DNA from 3 places in the Lutispora sp. QWL-02 genome. Region 2 is predicted to be linked to each of the others. Evidence: riboswitches for the same ligand, from Rfam matches in the RefSeq annotation. Region 2 holds a riboswitch; each other region holds the start of a gene.
The links. Region 2 has a riboswitch for cyclic di-AMP ahead of AC4HCY_RS14675 (peptidoglycan-binding protein). Riboswitches for the same ligand answer to the same signal wherever they lie in the genome.
Positions count from the first base shown of each region.

Region 1 (3,276 bases), 840 kb from region 2:
CTGGGGCAGAACCTCAATCCTTGCGACAGGACCGTGGCATCTCACCCTCAGCTGATTGAACCCCAGAGATCTTAAGTATTTCTCGGCAGCTCCTGTCATCAGAAGCTTTTCTGCCGTTATCTCTTCGCCATAGGGAACCCGCGATGCCAGGCATGCAAGGCTTGGCTTGTCATAAGTGCTGAGCCCCAATTCCTTTGAAAGCTCTCTTATCTCAGCCTTAGTAAGGCCGCACTGCTTCAAAGGGCTTACAACCTTGAGCTCCTGCAGCGCTTTCATTCCCGGCCTGTAATCCCCTTCATCATCAGAGTTCGTCCCGTCAGCCACTATATTGAAGCCTCTTTCCGATGCAGCTTTAATTATATCCTTAAAGATATGCTTTTTGCAAAAATAGCAGCGGTCCTTCGGATTGATCTTAAACTCAGGCAAAGACAGCACATCCATTTTGAGCACCAGATGCCGGGCCTTCATCTGCTTAGCCAATTCCTCCGCTTCTTTTTGCTCCTCCTCCGGTATGACCTGGGATTTTACCGTAACCGCCAGCACATTTTCTTTTCCTAAAGCCTCTATTGCGGCTTTGAGCAAAAAGCTGCTGTCCACCCCGCCCGAATACGCTATTGCCAATTTTCCATATTCCTTCAACAAGTTTTTTAGGCTTTCGTATTTATTCATGCTTTCCTCCTGCGGCAAATATAATACTTTGTATATTATTATACTTTATTGTTGGGTCATGAAGTAGTAAAATCTAAAAAAATACCTTGAAATAGAATATGATTACCATCAAGGTAGTTATTATTACCTTTGTAATGCTCCCCAGCCAATGGCTTGAAAGCCCGTACCGGGCAATCCGGATATGAAAGTGACCGATAACCCCACAATTATCAATGCAGTGCTGACGATCAAATATATTCCGCTCATCTCTGATTCCCCCTATATCAATTTATCCTATTATACGCAGTTTTTGAGAAAAAGTTTAAAGCCCGGGATATGCCCGGGCTTTAAAAAACCGTACTGCGATGTTTGCTATTTTCCTGCTGCTTGTTTTACTGCTTTTTGGTGTGCCGAATCTACTTTATTGGTGCCGTGAGTTCTGCTATTGAGAAAATGAACATCAAAATGCCCATCCATATTGTTGCCTTTAATAGTATCTAAGTTGGTTCCGGTGCCAAAGCCGCCGCTGCGGCCCTTTACTGTAACATTCTTAGGTTTTGCTTCCAGCCCTGCATGGGGCATCCCTGCCATGGAAGCAGCGATCCTACTGCCCCCTGTTACTATGACAACAGGTCTTCTGTTCCAGCTCCAGCTTCCGCTGTATATTTCCTTCATGATCTTTGTATCTTCTGCTGTCAAAGGTTCACAATCGGCATGATTGCTGCCATAGGTCCTCATTATGTTAAAGCTCTTTCCCGTCCACAAATCTATGAGCTGGGCTTCCGCACCCCTGTAAAATATGCTCTCAACCTCAGACCACCAATCCAGCAATTCTCCATACTTGTCACCCTTCGAAGAATCGTATGTATCTTCTGCGTCTTTTATAGTATCCTTAGAAGCTTCTTTGCGATCCGCTCCGCCTCTATCTGCCAATGCTGCTGTTCCACTCTTTACGAAAAGCTTCTCGGCCGTTTTGAGATCCATGATGCCGTCTGCTGCAAGGCCCTTGTTCTTCTGGAACTTTTTCAATGCAGCCTTGGTCTTTGATCCTGCGATACCATCAATGCTTCCGCTGTATAAGCCCAAGCTTTTCAAGGCTGATTGTACATCCTTGATACTGTAGGATCCTGTGCTGCTTCTGCTCGCTATGGTATTGCTGCTTGTCCCGGCATTGAGCAAAGCTTTCTGTGTTGCAGTGCCTGCAATGCCATCCTGTTTGAGTCCACTTTTTGCCTGAAACTTTAATACGGCACTCTTCGTCTGATTACCATAATAGCCTGTTATGCTGGAATTAAGGTAACCCAATGCTTTTAGCTTTGTCTGAAGCTGTTTCACCAACGTCCCGGTGCTTCCGGTTTTCAATGTGTCTCCAAAAACCGGAGTCACCATTAACAAAGCCAGTACCATAAAAAATAGTAATAGTTTCTTCTTCCTCATACTACTCTCCTCTCTTATGCTTACGAAGTTAGTTGACGGGTTCGGACAGAGAGTGCCCTATGGGTTTGTCCCAATTCACCCCAGAAATATCCTCCGCTCTCCGGAGAACCTGTTTAGCATATACTAAACAGATTCTAACGAGATTCAGCTAAAACAGTACGGCTTCTTATAGTTTACATAAGTATAAAGCCTGATGCAATGGTAATTACCACCATCCCATCAGGCCTCAGGCTATGTCCCTATGCTATTTTGAAGCAACAAACTTTGACATCATACGTGCAATATGCTTTAGTCTGTCAGTGATCGCAGGCTTCTGGGTACAGCTGCCCTTACAATTCTTGCAGTTGATGCAGCTGTTTATACCGCTCTGATATTCTCATCTATTTCCTCCAGCTTATCAAAGCCCTACCTCCAAAATCTATTCTATAACACTGATGGTGTCTCCGGGTTTTATGGTGCCTTCCTCCAATACCTTTGTAAAAATTCCTTCCAAAGGCATTATGCAGCTGCCTATTTGCTGAAATATGGCGCAGCCCACATGGCATTCCTTCCCTATTTGGGTGACCTCCTGGATGGTTTCACCTATTTGGAGCTTGGTGCCTATGGGAAGCTCATATAATACTATGCCCTCGGTAGTAAGGTTTTCTGCAAACTTGCCTGTACAAAGGCCTTCTATCCCGAGAGCTTTCATTTTATTTATGCTCTCGATGCCCAAAAGGCTTACCTGCCGATGCCAGTTTCCCGCATGTGCATCTCCTACCAAACCGTGATCTATTTTGAAATAGCCTTCGTCGATGGGTGTCTTTATTACTCCCTTTTTTTCACTTATATTTACAGCCAGAATTTTTCCTTCCATATTTTTTACAACTCCTTTTAATAGTTCTGTTGAATAAATGAGCCAGGAAGAACCGTCCCCGATGGTTCATCCGCCTATACGCATCATATCACGGTCTATGGCTTCACCGTCATCCAGATGGTGCTCCGAGGGTTTCTGCCATATGGCGCTTTCTATCAATTCCTTAACATTTTGTCCTTTTCTCAGGGTTTGCAAAACATCTATCTCCTGATTGGAATGCAAGCAGGGCTTTATCTTGCCGTCGGCGGTAAGCCTCAGTCTGTTGCAGCTGCTGCAAAACTTATGGCTTATAGGGTTTATGAGTCCTACTTTGCCCATTCCCCCGGGCAGCCTAT
Region 1 covers NZ_CM177762.1:3,914,248-3,917,523, forward strand. The annotation lists gene larE (ATP-dependent sacrificial sulfur transferase LarE) at 1-669, opposite strand, end outside; gene AC4HCY_RS18655 (hypothetical protein) at 793-915, opposite strand; gene AC4HCY_RS18660 (peptidoglycan-binding domain-containing protein) at 1,021-2,085, opposite strand; cyclic di-AMP (ydaO/yuaA leader) riboswitch at 2,088-2,214, opposite strand; gene AC4HCY_RS18665 (MOSC domain-containing protein) at 2,504-2,941, opposite strand; gene moaA (GTP 3',8-cyclase MoaA) at 3,008-3,276, opposite strand, start outside.
Region 1: it holds a riboswitch for cyclic di-AMP, as region 2 does, so the genes downstream of both, AC4HCY_RS18660 (peptidoglycan-binding domain-containing protein) here and AC4HCY_RS14675 (peptidoglycan-binding protein) in region 2, are expected to answer to the same signal.

Region 2 (3,276 bases):
ACAGGATGTCTTTAAGAAAATATGATGAAAGGCCTATATCTAGAGAACATGCAGATGTTATCCTGGAGTGTGCAATGAGAGCTCCCACAGCAGGAAATATGATGCTTTATTCTATAATCAATATAGAGGATCAAAATAAAAAAAAGATATTGAGCAAAACCTGTGATGATCAGCCTTTTATAGCTGATGCGCCGTTAGTGCTTGTTTTTTTGGCTGATTACCAGAGATGGTATGACTATTATGTTCATTCCGATGTACATTCATATTGCAAATCAAAAGGAATAGATTTTGAAGGGCCAAGCGAAGCAAATCTGCTGCTGGCATCATGCGATGCGATCATAGCAGCCCAGAATGCAGTGATAGCAGGTGAAGCGCTGGGCATAGGTTCATGCTATATAGGCGATATAATGGAAAACTATGAAACCCACAGAGAGCTTCTTAATCTGCCTAAATGGGTATTCCCTGTCGGGATGCTTTGCATGGGTTATTATCCCGCAGGTTACAACAGGGTTAAAAGAGAAAGATTCGATAAAAAATATATTGTACATACTGATAGCTATTCTGATTTGTATAAAGAAAATTTTAAAGAGACATTTAAAGATATAGAAAAACGCTTCAAGGCGGAGAACAAATATGACGCAGATAATATGGGGCAATTGCACTATGCTTTTAAAACCGGTGCAGATTTTTCAAAAGAAATGGCCAGATCGGTGAAAGAAGCATTAAAAAATTGGAGCAGTGAAAAAATAAAGTAAGACGGAGGCGTATATATGGGACAGGTACTGGATTGCAGAGAAGCAGCAAAAATCTTTTTGGAAAGTATAAAAAAAGACAGTCTGGATCTTAAGGATAAAGGAATAAACCCTACTTTAGCGATTGTCAGGGTAGGGAAAAGAGAAGATGACATCGCCTATGAAAAAGGCATCTTAAAAAATTGCGAGAAGGTGGAAATAACAGGCAAGGTGCATGAATGTCCCGGAGATATTGATATGGACAGCTTTATAAGGCTTATTAAAGAGCTGAATGCGGACACATCCATTCATGGTATTCTGATATTCAGGCCATTGCCCAAACATCTGAACGAAAGCATAATAAAGCATATAATAAGCCCTGACAAAGATGTGGATTCCATGAATCCTCTTAATTTAGCCAAGGTTTTCGAGGGAAATCTGGAAGGCTATTCGCCCTGTACACCGGCTGCTGTGATGGAGATAATAAAGCATTTCAATATTGATATTAAAGGTAAAAGAGTTGCCGTATTGGGCAGAAGTATGGTTGTAGGAAAGCCATTGGCAATGATGCTTTTGAAGGAAGATGCAACTGTTATGATTTGCCACTCCAAAACAGAAAATTTGAAGGAGGCTGCAGCAAGTGCTGATGTTGTCGTTGCTGCAATAGGCAAGGCAAGGTTCATTGGAGCGGAATATATAAAGGAGGGCGCCACAGTAATCGATGTAGGCATAAATGTTGATGAGAATGGCAAGCTGTGCGGAGATGTAGATTTTGAAGCTGTCCTAGATAAAGCTTCTTATGTTACTCCTGTTCCGGGCGGTGTTGGATCTGTCACAACAGCGGTTTTATTAAAAAATGTAATAAAGGGAGCAAAAATGATGCGGTAAGCATCATTTTTTTATTTAAATTAACATAATGCAGCAAAACCTACATATATAGGAAAGATGAAATATATGGATATATATTTTTAAAAACTGTTTCAAAGCTTGGTATTACTCAAACAGTGTTGAATGGACAGAAATTTTGACAAAGTTGGACATACAGTCTATAATAAATATTATGTAAACTACACTAAGCTGAATCCCGGTGATGCCGGGTACGGAGGAACCAAATAGAGGGGTTAGTCCGAGAAATATCTTGGTAGGGAGCCTTCTTTCCCGAACCCGTCAGCTAACTTCGGAAGCGAATATAGAAGGAGAGTAATACTTATGAAAAGAATATTGAAAAAAATTTCAGCCTGTGCAATCATGGCTGGATGCATATCTATGCTTTCAATGGGTGTAAATGCAGATTCACTGATAAAACCAGGCTCCAGAGGAAGCGAAGTTTATACTATTCAAACCAAGCTGAAGAATTGGGGATATACAGGTGCCGCTCCTGATGGCGTTTACGGAAGCAATACTAAAAGCGCCGTAATGTATTTTCAAAGCAAAAATGGGCTTGCAGCAGACGGAATCACTGGTTACTGGACTTTACTGAAACTCGGCATGGCTGAGATAAATTCTACATTGCAAATTGGAAGCCGGGGGGCCTCGGTTGCAAACTTGCAGGCAAGCTTAAATAATAAGGGATTTTCTGCAGGCAGCGCTGATGGAATATTTGGTTCCAAAACCTATAACGCAGTTATAGGCTTTCAAAAGGCAAATGCTTTAACACCTGACGGTATTGCCGGACCAATAACTCAAACAAAATTATCTTACTCCAATGGTAACGCTATAGCTGCTGCAACGCCTTCAAGAGGGACAAGCAGTACACAGGAAATGTCTGCGGATATTTACTGGTTGTCTCGCATAATAAACGCAGAAGCAGGTGCTGAGTCCTATAAGGGTAAAGTTGCCGTTGGCAATGTCATAATGAACAGGGTGAATTCAAACGAATTTCCCAATACCGTAAAAGGTGTAATATTCGAATATTATCAGGGCATACCTCAATTCAGTCCTGTGGCAGAAGGAACAATATACAATACTCCGGATGCTGACAGTATTGCCGCAGCAAAGGAAGCGTTAAGCGGATCGAAACCTGTGGGAAGCTGCACATATTTCTTCAACCCGGCCAAGTCTGCCGGAAGTTGGATAGTAAAGAATAAAACCTATGTGACAAGAATAGGCAATCACGTTTTTTATAAATAATAAAGTTGGGACAAGGCTTAAGCCTTGTCCCAACTTTATTATGCAAATGCTTTTCAGGTTGTATGAAATAGAAAGTTTTAGTATACTAAAAGCAATGATAATAATATTTGTGCAGGTGCATAAAATTGAGTCAAAGAGTGATAATCCACGTCGATATGGATGCTTTTTTTGCTTCTGTGGAGCAAATGGATAATCCAAAACTGAAGGGCAAACCGGTTATTGTCGGTGGGAATAGCCCAAGGGGAGTTGTGAGCACTTGCTCTTATGAGGCACGCATATATGGGGTTCGCTCTGCAATGCCGATTTTTATTGCAAAGCAATTATGTCCCGGCGGCATTTATCTTGCTGTGAGACATAAGCGTTATGAGGAAATATCCCATAAGGTATTTAATATTTTGCATTCAGTGACTGATCT
Region 2 covers NZ_CM177762.1:3,073,220-3,076,495, reverse strand. The annotation lists gene AC4HCY_RS14685 (nitroreductase family protein) at 1-755, shown strand, start outside; gene AC4HCY_RS14680 (bifunctional 5,10-methylenetetrahydrofolate dehydrogenase/5,10-methenyltetrahydrofolate cyclohydrolase) at 771-1,619, shown strand; cyclic di-AMP (ydaO/yuaA leader) riboswitch at 1,797-1,932, shown strand; gene AC4HCY_RS14675 (peptidoglycan-binding protein) at 1,941-2,861, shown strand; gene AC4HCY_RS14670 (DNA polymerase IV) at 3,017-3,276, shown strand, end outside.

Region 3 (3,276 bases), 730 kb from region 2:
ACTGCTTATCTTCTGGATCTATCCATAAACTGTGAGAAGCCCATAGTCGTTGCCGGCGCTATGAGAAACAGTTCTGAATTGGGCTATGACGGACCCAGCAATCTGGCAGCCGCCGTATGTACAGCGATTTCACCGTACTCAAAAAATAAGGGTGTACTGGTGGTAATGAACAATACAGTAAATGCAGCCGGAGAAGTTACCAAGACGAACACATTGAGCTTGGATACTTTCAAGTCTTTGGAATTCGGGGCTCTGGGGGTTGTAGATAACGACAGGGTAATATTCCATAGAGATGTAATAAACAGACAGTACATACCTACAGATGGAATTGAGACCGATGTGGATCTGATAAAATGTGCTGCGGGTATGGATTCAAAATTTATAAAATACTCAGTGGATACAGGTGCCAAAGGCATTGTGCTTGAGGCCCTGGGGAGAGGAAATGTGCCTCCTAAAATGATTGAGGGCATAAAATATGCCATAGATAATGGAGTTTTTGTAGTAATGGTATCGAGATGTCCTACCGGAAGAGTATTGGATACCTATGGTTATGAAGGAGGCGGTAAGCAACTGAGAAATATGGGAATAATCCTAGGCGGAAATCTTCCGGGCCAGAAAGCCAGAATAAAGCTTATGCTGGCTCTTTCCTTGACTCGTGATATGGAGAAATTGCGACGTATCATGGAGCAAGGCGAATATTACGAGAATGAAATATAGGCTACATCACTCTTTTTGCACCGAAATATCTTTGTGCATAATAGCTGTTGCTTAAATTGCTAATAGTTACGCCTTTTGAACTGCTGGCATGGATAAAGTCGCCGTTGCCTATATATATCCCCACATGGGATGCACCCGGAGCATAAGTTGTAAAGAATACAAGATCTCCTGCTCTGAGATTAGCTTTGGTTATATAGGTTCCGGTGGGATATAAAGATTCTGTAGTCCTTGGAAGCCAGATTCCATATTTACCATAGACATAGTGGACAAAACCGGAACAGTCAAAACCGCTTGGAGAAGTTCCGCCCCATACATAGGGCACTCCCATATAAGATTTTGCTGCCGCCACGATATTGCTCCCGCTTGTTCTCTCAACCGTTCCTCTGGAGCTTAAGGCAGCTGACGAGCTGTTGTTCAATGCCCTGTAAGTATTTTTGCCTACTATTCCGTCAGCATATAAACCATTTGCTTTCTGAAATCTGATGACTGAATTTTTTGTTATACTTCCAAAATAGCCTGTAACATTATTATTGAAATATCCTAAACCTTTGAGCTTGGTCTGAAGCGTGCTCACATCAGAGCCCCTCATGCCCATTTTCAGTGTAGTATAGCCATAATCAGCTTGTACAATATTAGCGGACAAAAAAATGACTAATACCATTGCGAAGACTGTGAAGCACAGCTTCGAATATCTTCCTTGCATCAATATTCTCCTCTCATCAGCCTGCGAAGTTAGTTGACGGATTAGGTTGAGAGCTTCCCTTAAACGGCCTTTAAGAGCCCGTTTATTCACCCCAGAGTTAGTTCCTCCGCTCCACAAAAGGTGGACTAGGCTTTTTTGTAATTATATAAGACAGAAGCATATAATTAAACCTGTAATATATTGAAGAAGATATATAATATTCATAATATGACTTATTGAGCATTATATAGTAAATTTCAACAAGCTATAGTTATCCTGATCATATAAAGCCGCTGTTTCCGTCCATGCATTTATTTTCAACTGTGCCAAGCGGTTATAAAAATGATTGAAGAGGCGGTGCTCTAATTTGTTATGCGCTTTTAGAAGGGAAAAATTGCATATAATACATATTGTGCAGGATAAAGCTTCGTAGTATAATAGCTATTGAAATCTTTCACTTGCTATGAAAGATTTTTACTATTTTTGAATGGAGGATAATATCTTGAACAATGATAAGATAGACTTGCACATTCATACTTCAGCTTCAGACGGGACGTGGACCGCTGATGAAGCCGTTGCTGAAATAATTAAGAATAATATAAGCATGTTTGCTATTACGGATCATAATTCAGTAGAAAATGTAGAGACAGCGGCTGAGCTTGCGGCAAAGGCAGGCTTAGCCTTTATACCGGGTGTAGAAATTGATACTTCCTTTAATAAAGCTAATCTTCATATACTTGGGTATGGCATAGATATACTTGACGACGGCTTGCTAAAGCTGATATCCCGGAATAGAGATTTTATGGAAGAAAAAGATGAGGAAAGCATAAAATTCCTCTATGAGAAAGGCCTTGACGTGAGCCTGTCGGATTACGGCCGTTATCAGAATAATCCGAAGCGGGGCGGATGGAAAGCTTTAAACTATTTGATAGACAAGAAGATCTGCAGTAATACAAAAGATTTCTTCCCCCTTTTCGACGGCTGGGGAAATCCATTTGAAAAAATGAAGTTTCCTGATCCCAAAGAAGTTATTTCTGTGATAAAAAACGCAGGCGGTATAGCTGTGTTGGCTCATCCGGGCGCACCCTTTTATCGCTTTAATTTTAAAGACATATTGCATGGCATGCTGGATGAGGGCATAATGGGCATAGAATGCTACCATCCTGAGAATAACCCCGATATAACAAAGCATTGCAGTAAATTTTGCCAGGCTAACAATCTCTTTATAACCGGAGGCTCTGACTGTCACGGCACCTTTTTTGCTGCAAGGAAAATCGGCATACCAAGTATTGCGCGCGGCAGCATAAGGCTTGGTATATAAATTAGAGTTATTGCAATAGAATGAAACATAAATCACTGAACTAACAAAACTAATAAGACCCAAAAGGAATACATTCACCCTGAGTTCTTAGTTCTGAACTCTATGTAGGTGTTCAGTAAAGTGAAATAAATTGGTTACGGACACCAAAAAGTAACAGTAATTAACAGTAAAGCAATAACAAAAGGACTGATCATTGAAAATTAAAAAAGGTGCAGTTGATAGGAAGAGTTTACCATTGTAAAATGGCAGAGCTTAGCTAAACATAGGAGTAAAGGATTAAATTTCCTATGGATTAAGCGGCATTTTTCTGGTAATCTATACTCTCAAGGACTTCAGCTATGGCTTTTGCATGTTGGGTCATGCATACCAAGGCAGTCCTCACGAAGAAGTTTTTTGTACCCCGGAATAATGGGGACTTTAATCCGTTATTGAGGACCGTATCGCCGATCACAGATTCGATGCGTGCTCTTCTTGAGTATAGGTCTTTCCAGAGTTGCGAGCCTCTAGGGACTTGTGTAAACCAGCGGATGTCATCTTCAATGTGAGTATAGACTGT
Region 3 covers NZ_CM177762.1:2,341,765-2,345,040, forward strand. The annotation lists gene AC4HCY_RS10895 (asparaginase) at 1-717, shown strand, start outside; gene AC4HCY_RS10900 (C40 family peptidase) at 719-1,420, opposite strand; cyclic di-AMP (ydaO/yuaA leader) riboswitch at 1,424-1,562, opposite strand; gene AC4HCY_RS10905 (PHP domain-containing protein) at 1,902-2,720, shown strand; gene AC4HCY_RS10910 (transposase) at 3,013-3,276, opposite strand, start outside.
Region 3: it holds a riboswitch for cyclic di-AMP, as region 2 does, so the genes downstream of both, AC4HCY_RS10900 (C40 family peptidase) here and AC4HCY_RS14675 (peptidoglycan-binding protein) in region 2, are expected to answer to the same signal.